Regions from separate parts of the Exiguobacterium sp. Helios genome, predicted to be linked through region 1. Evidence: a T-box and tRNA genes for the amino acid it is inferred to sense, from the RefSeq annotation. Region 1 holds a T-box; the other holds one or more tRNA genes.
The links. A T-box is a leader RNA that pairs with one kind of tRNA and senses whether it is charged. The one in region 1 lies ahead of ileS (isoleucine--tRNA ligase), so its partner is inferred to be a tRNA-Ile.
Positions count from the first base shown of each region.

Region 1 (4,439 bases):
TCCAAACAACGTCGAGCTGGCCGGAAGTATTTCAAATCTGCTCGGTGAAGATGATATCAACCATAAGGGGTGGTAAGCATGGATTCGCAAGTCATGTACGCAATCGGTCGTACACTCAGCACGTTACTTCAATACTACAGCTACGTCATGATTGCCTATATTTTATTATCGTGGTTCCCAAACGCACGTGAATCACGATTCGGTCAAGTTCTCGCTATGTTAGTTGAACCTTTCCTCGCGCCGTTCCGACGGATTATCCCGCCCATCGGAGGTATGCTTGACATTTCACCTATTGTTGCCTTTCTTGTGCTTAATCTCGCACAGTCGGGTATTCGAGCAATCTTCCTGTAATGAGTGTCTATGATCATTATCGCGGACATGAGCGGGAGTTCGTCGATCTCGTCTTGAATTGGATCGACCATGTCGAAGCGACCTATACGTTTAAAGTGACAGATTTTCTGGATCCGCGTGAACAACAAATTACCCGAGAACTCGTCGGAACAAAATGTGCCCTCTTTTTTGAGGGCGGTTTTGAAGGCGCCGAACGACAGCGTGCGCTGATTGCCCCTGATTATTATGAGCTTGATGCCAACGATTTTGATATTGCCATTTATCGTATCCATTATCCCACCAAATTCGTGGAGCTCTCGCATCGCCAGGTGACAGGCACATTGCTGAATGTCGGATTAAAGCGAGGGAAATTCGGTGACGTGGTCATCCAAGATCAAGTCGTCCAATTTGCCGTTGCGAAAGAAGTGGCTTCTTATATCGAAGCAAATGTCGATCGTGCGGGAAAAACGAAGATTCGGTTGTCGCTCGTGGATTCAGAAGAACAGTTGAAGATTAAGGATCAAGAATGGCAAGAAGAACTGGGATTCGTCAGTTCGCTTCGTTTTGATACGGTTGTCAGTGAAATCCTTGGTTTTTCAAGACAAAAAGCGCAAAGCCTGATTAAACAAGGTGAAAGCAAAGTGAATTATAAAATCGTCGAAGATCCAAGTTTTTTGTTAGAGGAAGGCGACTTACTGTCCCTTCGCGGAACGGGACGTGTCAAGTTAATCGCCGTACTCGGCTCGACGAAACGGGATCGGATTAAATTGCAATACGGTCTGCTAAAAGGATAACCAACAAGCTGAGGGAGGATTTCATCATGCCATTGACGCCACTTGATATTCACAATAAGGAATTCACACGTAAGTTTCGCGGCTATGACGAAGATGAGGTCAATGAATTTCTTGATCAAGTCATCAAAGATTTTGAATTGTTGCTCCGGGAAAACCGTCAACAGCAAGAAGTCATTCAAAATATGCAGTCGCGTGTCGATTACTTCAGCTCGATGGAAGAAACATTAAACAAATCCATCATCGTGGCACAAGAAGCGGCAGAAGAAGTCAAAGCCAATGCGACGAAAGAAGCGAGCTTAATCGTCAAACAAGCGGAACGGGAAGCCGAGCAATTGCAAGATGCAGCACAACGTCGAGCACAGCGGACTGATTTCGAAGTCGAACAGATGCGTAAAAAAATCGAATTGTACCGGAATCGATTCAAAGTGTTGATTGACGCACAGATGGAATTGTTGACGAGCCATGACTGGGATGCATTCGATATTTCGACCCGGGGTGCGCTTGACGAGATTCCGGCAGTTGCGTATAATGACGACGATGTCATATAAGCTAAATCAATGAGAAGGACACGTCTTTTATCAGGATACTGTCAGCGAATCGGGGACTGGTGCGAGCCCGATCAGTAAATGAAAAAAGATATCCCCTTTGAGTGTGGGACTGAACATATTCATTAAGTTCCGCCGTTTCGCCTCCGTTATCGGGCTCTTAAGTGGTAATCTGTTTGTCAGGATTGCTAGTAGGGTGGTACCGCGAGTTCAAGCCAAGCTCGTCCCTATCAGGGGATGAGCTTGGCTTTTTTTGTACGTAAAATATAGACAAGTGAGGGAATGCCAAATGGAATACAAAGATACGTTATTGATGATGAAAACGGAATTTCTAATGCGGGGAAACTTACCGAAACGTGAACCAGATATGCAGGCACGCTGGAACGAGATGAATCTCTATGAAGCAGTTCAAGAAAAAAATGCCGGAAAACCTACATTCATCCTGCACGACGGTCCTCCCTATGCAAACGGGGACATCCATATGGGACACGGATTGAACAAAGTCTTAAAAGACATCGTCGTCCGTTATAAATCAATGAACGGATTCCGTTCTCCGTACGTACCGGGTTGGGACACACACGGACTTCCAATCGAGACGGCTCTTCAAAAAGCAGGTGTCGACCGTAAATCGATGTCGGTCGCGGAATTCCGTGAGCTGTGTGCGAAGTATGCGCTCGAACAGGTCGATCATCAACGTGAACAATTCAAGCGTCTTGGTGTTCTCGGTGACTATGACAATCCATACATCACGTTGCAACCGGAATTCGAAGCAGCACAAATTCGTTTGTTCGGCGATATGGCCAATAAAGGTTACATCTATAAAGGGAAAAAACCGGTGTACTGGTCGCCGTCATCGGAATCTGCTCTTGCAGAAGCCGAAATCGAATACCAGGATAAACGTTCTGCTGCCATCTACGTGGCGTTCCAAGTCATGGACGGAAAAAATATCTTGGAGCCGACAGATCATTTCGTCATCTGGACAACAACACCTTGGACAATTCCGGCAAACCTCGGAATCTCAGTCAGCGGTGAGTTGACATATGCACGCATCGAACACGAAGGAAAAGGCTATATCGTAGCCGAGACCCTCGTACCGGAAGTGATCGAAGCACTCGGCTGGGAAAATGCTACGGTTGGTCGTGTCTTTAACGGGACAGACTTTGAGTACATCAAAGCGAAACACCCGCTCTATGACCGGGAATCACTTGTCATGCTCGGCGATCACGTCACGGCAGAAGCGACGGGTGTTGTTCATACAGCACCTGGACACGGGGAAGATGACTTCAGAATCGGTCAAGCTTACGGTCTGGATGTGCTTTGTCCGGTTGACGATAAAGGTGTCATGACAGCAGAAGCTCCTGGTTTTGAAGGATTATTCTATGAAGATGCCAACAAAGAAATCGGTGTGGCGTTAGAAGAAGCCGGTGCTTTATTAAAACTGTCATTCATCAAACACTCGTATCCGCATGACTGGCGGACGAAAAAACCGGTTATCTTCCGTGCGACACCCCAGTGGTTCGCTTCAATCAAAGATTTCCGGGCTGAAATCCTCGACGAAATCAAAGAAGTCCAGTGGGTACCGGAGTGGGGCGAAACACGTCTTCACAACATGTTCAAAGACCGTGGAGACTGGGTCATTTCCCGTCAACGCGCGTGGGGTGTTCCACTGCCAATCTTCTATGCAGAAGACGGTACGGAAATCGTCACACCGGAAACAATCGATCATATCGCGAACCTGTTTGCGGCACACGGATCAAACGTCTGGTATGAGCGGGAAGCCGTTGATTTGTTACCGGAAGGATTTACCCATCCGGCAAGCCCGAACGGAATCTTCAAAAAAGAAACGGACATCATGGATGTCTGGTTCGATTCCGGTTCATCTCATGCCGGTGTTCTTGCTACACGTCCGGAACTCGAACGTCCGGCTGACTTGTATTTAGAAGGTTCTGACCAGTACCGTGGATGGTTCAACTCGTCTCTTTCGACAGCTGTCGCAACGACAGGGAAAGCACCTTACAAAGCTGTCGTCAGTCATGGATTCGTCCTTGACGGTCAAGGGCGGAAGATGTCGAAATCAATCGGAAATACGATTGCCCCGATCCAAATCATGCAACAATTCGGAGCAGAAATCCTTCGTCTTTGGGTCGCTTCTGTCGACTATCAATCGGACGTCCGGGCTTCAATGGATAACTTCAAACAAGTTTCGGAATCATACCGGAAAATCCGGAATACGGTCCGGTTCTTGCTTGGAAACCTGGATCAGTTCGATCATACGACGCATCGTGTTGCCTTTGCTGACTTACCGGAATCGGATCGCTTCATGCGGACGAAACTGGATCAACTCGTTGGCAAAGTAAAAGCGGCGTATGACGCGTATGACTTTATGGCGGTGTATCAATTGTTGCATAACTTCTGTGTCCTTGACTTGTCTTCGTTCTATCTCGATTATACGAAGGATATCTTGTACATCGAAAAAGCAGATGCACCAGCGCGTCGTGCCGTTCAAACGGTCATGTACGATACGGTCGTTACATTGTTACAACTGATGGCACCGGTCTTACCGCATACAGCAGACGAAGCATGGGAATTCGTTCCTGGCGTCGAGACGGCAAGCATCTTCTTGACGGATCTTCCGGAAGCACCGGAAGTGACAGAGGAAGGATTGGCATTGATTGCGAAATGGAACAGTTTCCTCGTCTTCCGTGATGATGTCTTGAAAGCACTCGAAGAAGCACGTGCCGAGAAACTTGTCGGGAAAACGCTCGAAGCG
Region 1 covers NZ_CP053557.1:2,201,019-2,205,457, reverse strand. Annotated here, with positions in the region: gene HNY42_RS11565 (cell division protein SepF) at 1-76, shown strand, start outside; gene HNY42_RS11560 (YggT family protein) at 79-351, shown strand; gene HNY42_RS11555 (YlmH family RNA-binding protein) at 351-1,124, shown strand; gene HNY42_RS11550 (DivIVA domain-containing protein) at 1,151-1,672, shown strand; T-box leader at 1,673-1,901, shown strand; gene ileS (isoleucine--tRNA ligase) at 1,959-4,439, shown strand, end outside.

Region 2 (4,439 bases), 1.1 Mb from region 1:
CGGCAAGTCGAGTCTTTAAAAATCCACGGTTTGGAATTAAGGTAGTTTGTAAGTAATTAAGCAGTTGACTTAAAAAATGCAATGAAATCACTCTTTCTTCTGTTTTATAACAATATTTAAATTGTTGAAAAACCTTTTGTTTAAAGGGGTATTCTGTATTGGTACAGATTAATAAAACCTTAACAATTGAATATGTGAAAATCTATTTACAAGTTCACCAGACCTTTACATAATAGGGGAGGTTGAAACAATGAATTCTTAACAACAAATCAATTCCACTTTTTATATGAGGAGATGACAAGATGAACTATGATTTACAGGAAATGATCTTCACCTTTATCGGTGGACTGGGTATTTTCCTATTCGGTATTAAGTATATGGGAGATGGTCTGCAAAAAACAGCGGGAGACCGTCTACGGTACATTTTAGATAAATATACCTCCAATCCGTTTCTTGGAATTTTGGCCGGTATCGTCGTTACGGTCTTGATTCAGTCGTCATCGGGAACGACCGTCATCGTCGTTGGTCTGGTCAGTGCCGGTTTGATGAACTTACGTCAAGCAATCGGTGTTGTCATGGGGGCAAACATCGGAACGACGATTACGGCCTTCATCATCGGCTTTAACGTTAAGGAAGCTGCACTTCCGGCGATTGCGCTGGGAGCGTTCCTGATTTTCTTCTTCAATAAAGAACGGATTCAATACATCGGTCAAATTTTCTTCGGGTTTGGAGCGCTCTTCTATGGGTTGACGCTCATGGGAGACGGAATGGCACCGCTTGAATCAAGCGAATGGTTCCGAGAACTGACAGTATCGATGTCAGATAGTCCTTTGCTGGGTGTATTTGTTGGAACCATTTTCACAATGTTAGTTCAATCCTCATCTGCGACAATCGGGATTTTGCAAGAATTATATGATGGCGGAATGATCGATATTAAGGCTGCGCTACCCGTCTTGTTCGGTGATAATATCGGAACAACGATTACGGCTGTTCTCGCGGCTCTCGGCGCTTCGATTGCGGCAAAACGGACAGCTGCGGCGCACGTCATCTTTAATATCGTCGGAACGATTTTGTTCTTGATTGCCTTACCTGTATTCTCGAGTTTCATCACCTGGATTACAGGAGCGCTTGATCTTGAACCGAAAATGCAAATTGCTTTTGCTCATGGTACATTTAATGTCGTCAACACGTTGATTCAATGCTGGTTCATCGCGCAAATCGCATGGCTTGTTCAAAAAGTCGTGCCGGGAACGGATACGACCGTCGATTCGAAACCACGCCACTTGGATCAAAACATCTTAAACCAGTCGTCGTCACTCGCATTGAATCAAGCAAAACTTGAAGTGTTACGAATGGGTGAATTCTCAAAAGAAGGGCTTGGGAAAGCGCACCGTTATACGCAATCACATGATAAAAAAGACGTCTCGGACGCCGGACAGATCGAATATGCAATTAACCATTTGAACACTGAAGTCACAAGTTATCTTGTTAAGGTCGCGGCACATGATTTATCCGAACGGGAATCAAACGATCACTCACTTCTCATGCACGCCGTCAACGATTTTGAACGGATTGGTGATCACGTCGAAAATGTCATCGAACTGGTTGACTTCCAAATCGTCAATCGGATTACGTTTACCGATAAGGCTAAAAAAGAATTGGATGAAATGTACATCTTGACGCAAAAAATCGTCGAAACAGCCATTAAAGCCGTTGAACTCGATGATGTTTCACTGGCACGTCAAGTGCTTGAGTTAGAAGGGAAACTGGATTCCCTTGAACGTTTATTCCGCAAACACCATGTCTTGCGTGTTAATGCAGGGGAGTGTACCGGTCAGGCCGGAATGATCTTCGTGGATCTGCTGTCGAACCTGGAACGGATCGGTGACCACGCCGTCAATATTACGGACCTGGTACTCGAGCAACGTTCAGGAACAGCCTGAATAGGTGAATGAAGCAAGAGGAATTTCTGAAAAGAAATTCCTCTTTGTTTTTGTGAGATAGTTTATTGACATTCGAGTTTGATTTTAGTAACCTTATATTAGTTGTTTCAAACCATCATGGCGGTGTAGCTCAGCTGGCTAGAGCGTACGGTTCATACCCGTGAGGTCGTGGGTTCGACTCCCTCCGCCGCTACTATTACTTAAGGACCCTTAGCTCAGCTGGTTAGAGCTGACGGCTCATAACCGTCCGGTCGCAGGTTCGAGTCCTGCAGGGTCCATTTTAGAACGCACACTCTTTTTTAAGAGTGTGCGTTTATTTTTGGTTGCTTGGGGAATATTAAAGATATTGTAATAATGTTCATACAATACTATTCATACTATGGCAATTTAAGGGAGAGCGAAGAGAGATGGAACGTAACCATACAATGATGCAGTTTTTTGAGTGGCATGTAGAAAATGATGGGAAGCATTGGCAGCGCTTAAAAGAGAGAGCGCCGGAACTGCGTGCTGCAGGCATCACATCTGTTTGGATTCCGCCAGCGTCAAAGGGACAATCAGATGAAGACACAGGGTATGGCATTTACGATGTCTATGATTTAGGAGAGTTTGATCAAAAAGGGACGGTCCGCACGAAGTACGGGACAAAAGACGAGCTAATCGAAGCCATTCAAGTCGCACACGAAAATGATATCGCGATTTATGCCGATGTCGTCATGAACCATAAAGCAGCAGCAGATGAACTCGAGACGATTAAAGTCGTTGAGGTCCATCCGGAAGACCGTTCGCAAGAAATTTCAGAAGAATTTGAAATTGATGCCTGGACGAAGTTTACGTTCCCCGGTCGAAACGGTAAATATTCGGATTTCATCTGGACACATGAATTTTTCAACGGTACGGATTTTGATGCCCGGGAAGAGAAAACGGGTGTCTTTAAGATTTCCGGTAAAAATAAAGACTGGAACGATCAAGTAGACAATGAATTCGGAAACTATGACTATTTGATGTTCGCTAACATTGATTACAACCATCCTGAAGTGCGTGAAGAGATGATTAACTGGGGAAACTGGTTTAAAGAGACAATCAATTGCCAAGGTTTCCGTTTGGACGCCATCAAACATATCAACTACGAATTCGTCAACGAGTTCGCAAAATCGATGATCGGAGATAATCCGGACGGTTTCTATATGGTCGGTGAGTTCTGGAAATCGGATTTAGATGATTGCCGTCAATTTTTAGACAGTGTTGATTATACAATCGATTTATTTGATGTGCCGCTCCATTATAAATTCCATGAAGCGTCGCAACAGGGACAAGAATTTGATTTAACGACATTATTTGCGGATACACTGGTTGAATCCCACCCGACGAACGCGGTGACATTCGTTGATAACCATGACTCGCAACCAGGTGAATCGCTCGAGTCGTGGATTGATGACTGGTTCAAACAACATGCCTATGCATCGGTACTCCTTCGTAAAGATGGTTATCCATGTGTCTTCTACGGTGATTATTATGGTATCCAAGGACCTCACCCGGTCGAAGGCAAAAAAGAAATGATCAATGCTTTACTGTATGCCCGTTACCATAAAGCATATGGCGAACAAGAAGATTACCTTGACGATCCACATTGTATCGGTTGGGTCCGTCGTGGTGTCGAAGAATTCCCGAACTCGGGATGCGCTGTTTTACTTTCGAATGCGGACATGTGCGAAAAACGAATGTTTGTCGGTGAGACGCGTGCCGGAGAAGAGTGGTTTGATTATACGAACCACCAAGAAGAACCGGTTGTGATCGATGAAGAGGGCTTCGGCGTTTTCCCGGTTCCAGGCGGCGGTGTCTCTGTATTTGCTCCGCGTGACGAACAGTAATTTTCGAGGGTCATTGCTTGCGCCTGACCAACTATTTTTGCTAGTCTTAAAGAGTACTGAAATTCCGAAAATAGGATAAAGGGGGACATGAAAATGTCAAAATTTGAATTACCAGAACTCGGCTACGCTTATGATGCGCTAGAGCCACATATCGATGCTCGTACGATGGAGATTCACCACTCTAAACACCACAACACGTATGTCACGAACGTCAATGCAGCACTTGAAGGGTCAGAGCACGAAGGAAAATCACTTGAAGAATTACTTCAAAACCTGGATTCACTTCCTGCAAACATTCAAACAGCTGTCCGTAACAACGGTGGCGGTCATTGGAACCATTCGTTCTTCTGGAAACTCTTGAAAAAGAACGATGGTGCAGCACCAACTGGTGAACTTGCTTCAGCAATCGACGAGTCATTCGGTTCGTTTGATGCGTTCAAAGATGAGTTCGCAAAAGCAGCTACAACACGTTTTGGTTCAGGTTGGGCTTGGCTCATCGTTGACGGCGGGAAATTATCAGTCGTTTCAACACCAAACCAAGACACACCAGTCATGGAAGGGAAAACGCCGATTCTCGGACTTGATGTTTGGGAACATGCGTATTACCTCAACTATCAAAACCGTCGTC
Region 2 covers NZ_CP053557.1:1,142,041-1,146,479, forward strand. Annotated here, with positions in the region: gene HNY42_RS05840 (Na/Pi cotransporter family protein) at 303-1,943, shown strand; tRNA gene HNY42_RS05845 (tRNA-Met) at 2,063-2,136, shown strand; tRNA gene HNY42_RS05850 (tRNA-Ile) at 2,148-2,221, shown strand; gene HNY42_RS05855 (alpha-amylase) at 2,351-3,811, shown strand; gene HNY42_RS05860 (superoxide dismutase) at 3,905-4,439, shown strand, end outside.
Region 2: it encodes a tRNA-Ile, which carries the amino acid that the T-box ahead of ileS (isoleucine--tRNA ligase) is inferred to sense. The anticodon was not compared.